Regions from separate parts of the Shewanella sp. DC2-4 genome, predicted to be linked through region 1. Evidence: riboswitches for the same ligand, from Rfam matches in the RefSeq annotation. Region 1 holds a riboswitch; the other holds the start of a gene.
The links. Region 1 has a riboswitch for cyclic di-GMP ahead of HQQ92_RS04825 (glycosyl hydrolase family 18 protein). Riboswitches for the same ligand answer to the same signal wherever they lie in the genome.

Region 1 (5,512 bases):
TGGTCTGCGGTGCGAGATGGCGTATTGCCCTGAGTCCAATACTTTGCTTTCCATACCAACTGACTATGACTCACAGTATTACCAGTGTTGTATACCACACTGGTTTGCCAAGCAGGGTAGTTACCAGCATTGGGATCGGTTGCATCGCATCCACCGCCGACCACTTTTGGCGTCACAGTCAGATTCGTCGATGCACTTGCATCTAAGGCACCATCGGAAACCAGCACGCTCAAACCATAGAGGGTCGCTTCGGTAACATTGGGGCCAGTAACGACTAACGTGGCACTATTTTGCCCGGTTGCCGACACGCCTGCGGGCACAGTCCAAGCGTAGGTTAAGGCATCACCATCTGCATCGGAGGCATTCGCCACTATACTGACGGTTTTACCCGCTTCAACTGTCGCAGTCGGAGCCAGAGTCACTACAGGTGCTTGATTAGGCGTATCAGCCTTGTTGGTCACTGTCACTGAATCTGTGGCAGATAACCCTTCAGGATCCGTGACTTTAAGGCTAAAACCATAGGCGACATCGGTTTGGGTTGCTCCCAGTTGAATAGTCGCATTCGCCATATCTGCATTCGCGATGGCAACACTTGGCCCAGAGACTTGAGTCCAGAGATAGCTTAAGGCAGCGTTTTCAGGATCGCGCGAACCGCTACCATTGAGCGTCACATCGACGGGACCGGTGACATTCACATCCGCGCCAGCATTGGCAATGGGCGCTTTATTCACTGGCGGAGTGGTGCCTTCACCATGGCCTAAACCTTCGTGCATGGCATTCAGAATGTCACCATTATCGGCATCAAGTTCCCACGCAAAGAGCCCACCAAGTTGATTAGAAAGCACATATTGCCCCTTGGCTTTAACTGAACGAGCATCATCGAAAGTGATTAAATCGCCAGTAGATGCCTTGAACAAAGATGGCGCCTCGGCTGTTTCGTCGTAACTGTAAGTCCAACCGCTTCCCATGTAATCGTTCACTATCTGACGATAATCCACCACACCAGCTTCCCAAGTACCTTTCACTTTGCCCGTTGCCGTCCCCGTGAAAGGATTATTACCACTGTAGCCATTAACACCTGTCCAGCCGCGGCCATACATAGCGGCACCGACCACAATTTTCCCTGGGGTCACACCTTGGCCTAACAGCGCATTAACGCCATTAGCTGTGGTGTAACGGGTATTGGGATCCCAACTCGCTTCATACAGATTGGTTTGATGGCCGAGTTCAGTATTAGTCCAACCACCATTAAAGTCGTAACTCATCAAGAAGATGTAATCCATGTACTGCTGAGCAGCCTGATAATCGACTTTTTGAATTTTATCGTCACCTGCGCTAATTGCAGAGGTCAGCTCATAGGTACGACCCGTTTCGGCGCTTAGTTCATCAAGCATCGCCCGCAGTTCACGCATCAGAGTCACATAGGTTTCACCGTCATTGGCATTACCTAAATTTGGGTTAGCGCCATTCCCCCCTGGAAATTCCCAGTCGATATCAACGCCATCGAAGAATTTCCATGTCTGTAGAAACTCTTTCACCGAAGCGACAAAGATATCGCGCTTGGTTTTATCACCGAAGAAAAAGAAGGGATCCGAGAGGGTCCAACCACCGACCGAAGGTAAAATCTTCAAATCTGGATGTGCTTGCTTAAGTGCCATCAATTGACCGAAGTTCCCTTTGTAAGGATCTGAATGCTCACTCACTCCCGCCTGCGGTATTTGAATCGCTGCCCAAGGATCGTGAATCGCAACTTTAAAATCACCACGACCACTACAGGCACGTTGCAACGCTTCGAAACTGCCTTCGATTTCTTTCAAGCTATCATTGATGCCATCACCACCACAAATTGGGGTAAAGCCATATAAAATATGGGTTAAGTTTTGCGCAGGTATCTTATCGACCGGGAATTTACGACCGTATACGCCCCATTCGACAAAGTAACCTCCCACCACTTTGCCTGATTTATTAGCATAGGGACGGTTGTTTTCTTTTAGGGGAGCATTGAGTGGCACTAAATGGCTGCCGTCGGTATCAGCCACGAGGATTTGTTTAGCATCGCTCGCCGTACAGCCATCGCTGTTACACAGTTGTACTTGCATCTGATAACGGCCGCCCTTGTTCACCTTAAAGTTAGCAGTTCCCGACGCGCCAGATGGGCCTTCCCAAACTACATTGCCGTTGAGTAACACTTGGGCTTTATTGCCCACATCGCCACTCCAAAGGTTCCAACTGACGGAGACATCGGCGGCATCTTTCACCGTAACTAATTGATTGTAAGCGGTAGCCGCTTGATTCACTTCAATAATAGCGAACTTAGTTTCGCCCCAACCTAAAGTCGGTTTACCGGGTGCCGCTGCAAAAACGCTGGCACTGATGGTAGATGCCAGCGCTGATGCCACTAGCAAGGCTGTTGTTGAAATTTGAGTCTTGAACATGAGATATCCCTATTGAATTTTTATATGAATCAATAAGGCAAACAAAGCGTAGACAGGAAACAGCACTCTCTTAAAACCATGCAAAACGACTGACAACTGCACGAAGAAAAACCTGTGGTATCCCCGCTATCATAGGTACAGACGAACCCTTAGACCGGAGGCTTTGCGTCCCAGTTTTTCAACTGGTTTGCCTTTTACACACAATGACAACGTTGTCATTGCAAATATCAGCATAAGCGTAAGCGCAATAAAATTGCAACAAAATATTATCAACTGTGTTATTGGCTAAAATCGTAAATAGAACTAGGCATCTGATAAGAAAGGAATTATGCAAATTAAACTATCGCTAATATTTACTTTGGATAATGAGGATTATCTGAATACTTTAAGAATAAAAAAACAGGACTCGATATGCCAAAGGCATCATAAGTCCTGCTTTATATTTCACAATTTACGTCGCTTATGCAGCTAAACCTCAATCACTAAACATTCATAGCGCAAACCATAGTCGAGCAATATTTATTATCTTTATGCGCGGGGTATTTATGATCCTTATGCGCGGGGATAGTCCCTTGCGAGCATCACAGATAAACCGCGGCAAACCAAGGTCTCCATATCATCGACACGATTGATTTTCATCTCAGCTAAGGGCGCGCTTAATGCCATTTGCTTTAAGCTTTCGAGACAGCCTTTGTAGTAAGGAGCGCTATTCATCATACCGCCAGCGAGCCAAATTCGATTGGGATTAAATAAATTAACCGCCCACGCTAATCCCATGCCGAGATAACTGCCAGCGCGATATAAATCATCCTGAGTGGAGATTTTGCGGCTGCGCACTGAATCGCCACTGGCCAGTTGCTCTAAACTAAACTCGCCAGATTCTGTCATCACGCGACAAGGCCCCAACTCCCCCGCCACGCCCGTCGCTCCCGTAAAGACTTGTCCATTAAAGGCAATAGACATACCGATCCCAGTGCCGCACATGACCAATAACTCACAGGCATATTTAGCATCACAAGTCGCTTGCATACCCGCATCGATATCGTTGCAGATAAACTTAAGCTCACCTTGGGTTTTGACTGTATCGAAGCTCAATCCATTGAGTCCAGGTAAAGATTTACAAGAAACCAAACGATTATTTTGTACCAGTCCAGGTACGGCAATCGCTAGTTGGTAATGCTGTAAATCATAATCACGTTCAAACGCCGCGATTTGATTATTTAACTCTTCAATTTTAAAACCTTCACCTGTGGGGATTTTATATTGTTCTGTATGTCCCGCGAGCTGAAGTTCGAACAGGGCTTTAGTACCGCCCACATCTATTGTTAGTATTTGCATCGCTTACTCCACTGATACATGTGCCCCACTCTGACCCCGAGTGGAGATGGCAAATGTTAGCATAGGGTCCAAATGTTAGCGATTGAATAAAACTTAAGTTGCTAATTTGTAAGGAACAAGTCCTAATTAAAACATGACCAACCTTTTATTTAATTCACTTTTCATGCTCAAAATCACATAAATAAATTAACAACAAACCCCATAACCTCAAGCGTCTTACCTGCACAAATTCACGATTGTATACAAAATCCTTTATTCGCTACCCTTGCATCTAGCGCGCTAGACTTGCGATAATCCGAGCCGGTTAAAACTCAAATCAACATAAACCTACTCATCCTTAGGCGATCTTCGCCTACCGACTCGCATAGCATGCCAGTCTTAATTGGAGCCCTTATGTCACAATCAATCGCTAACCGTCTCGGTGCTATTCGTAACGAATTAACATCTGCTAATCTCGATGCTTTTATTATTCCCCGTGCCGACGAATATCTGGGCGAATATGTGCCAGCACATAACGAACGTTTGTACTGGGCAACCAACTTTACCGGTTCGGCGGGTATGGCTATCGTATTGAAAGATAAAGCCGCAATATTTACCGATGGCCGCTATACGGTTCAAGTTCGTTTGCAAGTCGATGCCACACTTTTCAGTTATGAAAGCCTAACTGATACACCACAAATTGAGTGGTTATGTGACACGTTACCAGCGGGGTCTCGCGTTGGCTTCGATGCGCGCTTACACACCTTAGCTTGGTATGAAAATGCCAAAGCAACCTTAAATAAATCCCAAATCGAATTAGTTGCAGTTGAACAAAACCCCATCGATTTGCATTGGCAGAATCGGCCAGCACCGTCGAACGCTCCTATCACTTTGTTTAGCAACGAGAGTGCTGGTAAAACCAGCCTGCAAAAACGCATTGAAATTGGTGCATTAGTAAAAAAAGCCGGTGGTGATGTCGCCTTAATCGCCGCCTTAGATTCTTTCTGCTGGCTACTCAACATTCGCGGCAATGATGTACCGCGCCTGCCCGTTGTACTCGGCAGTGCCCTGCTCCACGCCAATGGCGATATGCAGCTTTTCACCGATTTAAGCAAACTCCCAGAGGGCATTGAGGAGCATGTTGGTGCTGGCGTAAGCTTTAAGGGCGAGGCATCTCTTGCCGATACACTCGCCAGCATGCAGGACGTAAAACTACTGGCCGATCCGAATTCTGCAAACGCTTGGGCACAAAACATTGCCCGTGAGGCAGGAGCAAAATTGATAGCTGGAATCGATCCTGTCGCTTTACCTAAAGCGCAGAAAAACGCCGCAGAACTGGCCGGCATGCGTGCCTGTCATATCCGCGATGGCGTCGCCGTGAGTCGATTCCTTGCATGGCTCGATGCCGAAGTGGCAGCCAATCGTATGCACGATGAAGGCACCCTTGCGGATAAATTGGAAAGCTTTCGCCTAGAAGATGAGCGTTACCGCGAGCCAAGTTTCGACACGATTTCAGCTGCCGGTCCTAATGCCGCTATGTGCCATTACAATCACAACAATGGCACACCAGCCATGATGACAATGGACAGCATCTACTTAGTGGATTCTGGCGCTCAGTATATTGATGGCACGACAGATGTGACCCGTACCATTGCGATAGGTGAAGTGACCGATGAGCATAAAAAAATGGTTACGCTGGTGCTAAAAGGTCATATTGCCCTCGACCAAGCACGCTTCCCAAAAGGCACCTCAGGTCAGCA
Region 2 (5,512 bases), 2.4 Mb from region 1:
CAAGGCACACAAAACAGGCGGAATAAAGGTCAGTAACCAAGTTTGAATACGGCCGGCAAACGTTTCTTTGGCGCGAGTTAATTCGGCGATAAAGTCATATAAACTTAAGGTCACACCGAGGAATGAGGTCACTAAAGCTAAATCAGCGAATAATGAAATACATTTGCTGATCCAAGGTGTATGAGCAATATCCTGTAATGCCGTGACGAGTGAAGGTAGTGAACCTTCAAAACTATTCACCTCATATCCGCCTACTGTGCCTAAAGTCACCAATAACCACAGAACATAACAAGCAAGTGGGATAGTCGAACCGATTAACAACACCTTACGCAGTGATACCGCATCGCCATCGAGATAACGCACTAAAGTGGCGATACAGACGTGGAAACCAAACGAAGTAAACACCACGGGAATTGCCGCCATCCAATTGCTGGTCATAGACTCGGCAATCGCGCCAGTTGCCATGCTAGCAATACTGACTTCGGGCAATAAAAATAATACCACCACCACGAGCAATAGAATCATTAACGAAAATAGGAAACGTGAAACTTTATCGACCCAAGCGACACCTAGCGCCGCAAAGCCACCGAGCACGAGTGTAAATAACAACACTGCGACTTGATTATCGAGCACGATATCGAACATGTTCTTCGCTTTAAGCACTAATAACGAAGAGCCGCCGGTGAGATAAGCCGCGGTCAAGGCAAATAATAAACTCAGGAAAGAAGCACCTTGAATTATTTGACCTTTTTTACCCAGTAACTTACCCGTAATAGCATGCACGTTATCCCCCACGCCAGTGCGTAAGTTAATTTCGAGCATAAGTAATGAGGTATAGGCGGACACGCCCCAAATAACGACGAGTAACACTAAAGCAGGGATAATACCTAAAGCCGCTGTGGCTAAAGGTAACGCTAACATACCTGCGCCAATGGCCGTCCCGGCAACGATGGCGATCGAGCCTAACATTTTTGAATTCACACAATAGTCCTGTTCAATAATTAATTATTATTTTATTTGAGTAAGATTTGAACCGATAAAGCCTTGCGTCTTAAATCGAAATAAGCGACACATCACTTAAAGCATCCAATCAGATCTCGACCTAGCAGATCAATTGGCCCCAATAGCTTTTGAATGTTTCAACCCAGTAGCCATTGAGGCTAACTAAATCGATTATTGAAAAATGGCATGACTTTCAATTGTGATAGCCCAAATTAATGTACCGATATAAGCATCGATTAAATAGATAGTTTGGGACATTAACAGAGCCAAACCCAGTGGGCAAGCCAGTTGTGAACAAAGAAGGGTAGCAAACGATACGGTAACAACTTAATAGCGCTGTGATAAACGAAAATATACAAGCCAACAAAATCGCTACCTTTGTTGAGAATACCTGTAATCTTGTATTAGGCTCGAATCAAAATAAAGCCGGTCTTTTTCCATCCGATGCAGACAAAAAGGGCTTAAACACAGTGAATATGTTTAAGCCCAATCACATCATGTTGAGAATTGATTAACTCAAAATGTTAATTTACAGCTCAGTCCACGCCATAGCCCAAGAAGCGCCAACACCTGGCTCAAATCCTGTGGCAGAAGCCGACCACTGCACGCAATAGCCGCTATAAGGGAATGGCTTACATTGATACACTTTGCCATTTTTAGGCTGTAACACTGTAGTACCTGCAACGTAACCTTTCACGCCTGCTGGGAATACAAAATCAGCTTCTGGTGCAGGAGCTTGATCCTTTAAGAAGAGATCAAAGTTCTGCTGAATAACATCACCTTGTTTAGGCTCAGCTTTTACCTGCAAATGATAATGCCCAGCTTTAGGCTCAACGACGTCTAACACTAAGCTCGCGCTGGTATTGTTAACAGTTTGGCTCACAAAACCTGCCGCTGTGCCATCATGGCTAAACAAATACGCTGACACTAGCATCTCGGCGTTACTGGTCACATCAAAGCTGACCTTCGCCGCACCATCGATAATTTGATAATCGTCAGCAAGTGAAGTGACTTCTAAGCTGTTGCCCGGAGCAGGAGCTAAATCAAATCCCACTTCGACACGCTCAATACCTGAGTTTTTCGCTGTAAAAATGTCGTTTTTGCCATACACAGGCTCAATCACACCCGATGCATTTTTTTGTCCCGCTTTTAACTGGGACTGCTGGGCGTTAATCGCGCTCGCTAATAGGAAAGGCCAATTTTGTTTATCACCTTGAGTCGCATCACTAATGGTAATGACTGTTTGCTTAGCCGCTTGCTCACCATTGGCGTCAAACACCCGGGTCATCACTTTATCGCCTGCTTTTAGATCGAGTGACGGATTGATATCCCCCACATCTTGCCATTCACTCGGCACAACAGGACCCGAGCCCAAGTTCACATCGATAGCATTGTAGAAACTATTCGTAGTATCGCCCACTTCCCACACGGCCAAGATCACTTGATAACCACTGCGACCTTCTGGCACGTAGCAGTCATGGGTCACTAACTTAGGCGGCTGTTCCATACCACCATCAACTACGCAAAAGGGAGCTAAGTCAAAGCTCGCTCGGCTCAAAGCTTGGTTTGGGTTCCAATCTTGGCGAGTTAAATAGTAACGCCAATTACGGGTGACATGATTTGCTGTGAACTGCCAACTGAATTTATTCCAGCCCGATTTAATATCCGTCTTTGCCCAACGGCTCGGACTTTGTTCATCCAAAGGTGAAAAAGCACCATTGCCAGCACTCGCCAATTTGCCATCAGCAGGACCTGATTCAGGAAAACCCGATGGCCCCTCAACACTTTGCGGCTCCCATTGCACCGCGCCACAATTGGCATTTTTACCTGTTTTACAGGCATATGAACGCGATTCTGGTGCCACAACATAACCGTGCGCCTGCGCAGAGATACTCACAAACGCATTCGTCGCCATTACTGCCGCGGCCAATAAACTCAATTTAGAAATAGGGGAAAAAACAGTAGAATTTGCCACTTTAATGCACTCCATTGATTGCCTATCATCCTAAACATAATGATAGGCTTAGATATAAAAGTGGTATTTGGGCAAACAACAGCATTAAACAGCAGTCGTTTATCTTTCACAGAAATCGAATTCTGCGGCAACTCCGCTATCTTAGTTCACTAAAAAATCCATTTACAACCTTAGACCGGAAGCTTTGCGTCCTAACTTTTCAATTAGTTTGCCAAATACAGTCGTTATCATTGAGTCACTACGAGTTAACAGTATGTAACCAAGTAGAAATGACTTGGCTAAATTAGCAACAAAAGACAACGTTGTCAAAAAATAATTCATTTATATTCATTAAGTTACAGAATGTGAATCGGTATTTTTCTGACACCCGTCAAACATTTATCAGCACCTACTGTTATAAACTCGTGCTTGAAACTAAATCTTACCTAGGTATAATGCCCACCTCGCTTCGGGGGAGTAGCTAACTGGATTTCGAGCCATCGTCATCTAGGGTGAACATCAACATACTTGGCAACATGCCATGGTGTTCACAGCAAATCATAGATTTGCCCAGCAAGACCTGAGCACAATGACCGCACCTAGGGGTGGACGGTTTATTGTGCTTATGTCATAACCACCCCTAAAGGATTACACTTGGAAGCCCTACTTGCCTCAACCTTTACGGTTGCTATCGCCGAAATTGGTGATAAAACTCAATTACTTGCACTAATCCTCGCCGCAAGATTTAAAAATAAAACTGCCATTATTTTAGGTATTTTGCTGTCGACATTATTTAACCATTTTGCCGCAGCTTGGATTGGTCAATGGGCCATTAACTGGGTAAGCCCTGATCTTGCACGTTATTTAGTGGCCGCGTCCTTCTTCGCGATCGCTCTTTGGGTGTTAATCCCCGATAAAGTCGATGCAGAAGAGAGCCGTTTCTATAAAATGGGCCCCTTTCTCGCCACCTTTATCCTGTTTTTTATCGCCGAAATGGGGGATAAAACGCAAATAGCAACTGTGGTATTAGCCGCAAAATACGATTCATTAACTATGGTGGTTGCTGGCACAACCTTAGGCATGCTGCTTGCTAACGTACCCGTAGTGATCGCAGGCCACTTCAGCGCCGAAAAATTGCCTATGTTGTGGATACACCGTGGCTGCGCCGTATTGTTCGCACTCTTAGGCGTAGCAACACTGTTCTTCTAAGAATCGAGACTGGGGTTTTGCTGCAGAATAAAATTTCTTCACGCAATATTTCATTCTTTTAAACCTAACCGTTTTGCAAGTCGGTGCAAATTACCTGTATCGATTTGCAATATTCTTGCACACGCAGCCCAATTTTGTTTATTCGCGGCTAAAACTTGGCGAATAAGTTGACGCTGATATCTCTCAGTCGCAGCCTTAAGCCCCAGCATAACACTGGAATTATCTTGCGATTGTCGCTCACGACAGGCCGACTCAGACCTAAATGCTAATTCACTGGCTGGCGTTGCGGCATCTGATGGCCTATCTTCGTCGACTGTTTTGTGTGCTTGATTCATCAAAGAATCGAGCTGAAAATGTTTATCACTTAAGCTGATATAAGCCGTTTTTAGCTCGGCTTTCGCCAACACCGCAGCCCTGTGTATCGCATGCTCTAGCTCACGCACATTACCCGGCCATGTGTATTGCTCTAATAACTGCTGCGCTGCGTGTGTGATATTGATATGGGTGAGTCCTAACTTCGCTTTACAACGTTCAAGAAAAAAACCTGTCAGCATAACAATATCTTGCCCACGCTCTCTTAATGGTGCTACGTGGATAGGAAATACGCTCAACCTATGGTAAAGATCGAAACGAAAGCGCCCTTCCGTTGCCTCTTGGTGCAAAATTCGATTAGTGGCGGCAATAATCCGAGTATTAACTTTTAGGCTCTTATCACTGCCCACTCGCTGTAATTCTCCGTATTGTAAAACCCTCAATAACTTAGCTTGCAGCCCCAAGGGAAGCTCCCCGATTTCATCTAAAAACAAAGTCCCCTTGTCAGCGAGTTCAAACTTGCCTTGCCTATGACTGATTGCCCCCGTAAATGCCCCTTTTACATGCCCAAATAACTCGCTTTCGGCGACGGACTCAGGCAATGCAGCGCAGTTCAAATAGATAAGTGATTTATCGGCTCTGGTCGATTGATTATGTATCGCCGCGGCCACTAACTCCTTACCCACGCCAGTTTCGCCGGTAATTAATACCGATAAATCAGTGCCTGCCACGGCACTTATCTGCTGCTTTAGCGATTGGATCTGTGTGGATTGCCCTATGATCTCCTGCTGACTAGCAGGACGATTGAGCACCTCAGTGCCATTGGAGACTTCAACAACTTGGGATTCTAGCTGTTGCATCAATAACGCAGTATTAAGACTGGCTGCGGCCAGTGCGCTGATCACACGCAACTCGCTATCACTAAAATCATCAAACTGATGAGGGTTGAAACCATCAATGGTGAGCGCCCCAATTAAGCGATCGTTCGCGATTAGTGGTAAACCAATGCAAGCATGTACATGTAAGTTCGCACTA

Region 2: another riboswitch for cyclic di-GMP. It lies ahead of gbpA (N-acetylglucosamine-binding protein GbpA); the one in region 1 lies ahead of HQQ92_RS04825 (glycosyl hydrolase family 18 protein).

What each region holds. Positions count from the first base shown of each region.
Region 1 covers NZ_JABRVR010000002.1:943,809-949,320, reverse strand. The annotation lists gene HQQ92_RS04825 (glycosyl hydrolase family 18 protein) at 1-2,435, opposite strand, end outside; cyclic di-GMP riboswitch class I at 2,549-2,637, opposite strand; gene HQQ92_RS04820 (ROK family protein) at 2,988-3,773, opposite strand; gene HQQ92_RS04815 (aminopeptidase P family protein) at 4,167-5,512, shown strand, end outside.
Region 2 covers NZ_JABRVR010000002.1:3,316,725-3,322,236, forward strand. The annotation lists gene HQQ92_RS15200 (aromatic amino acid transport family protein) at 1-969, opposite strand, end outside; gene gbpA (N-acetylglucosamine-binding protein GbpA) at 1,532-2,977, opposite strand; cyclic di-GMP riboswitch class I at 3,101-3,200, opposite strand; gene HQQ92_RS15210 (TMEM165/GDT1 family protein) at 3,611-4,165, shown strand; gene norR (nitric oxide reductase transcriptional regulator NorR) at 4,216-5,512, opposite strand, start outside.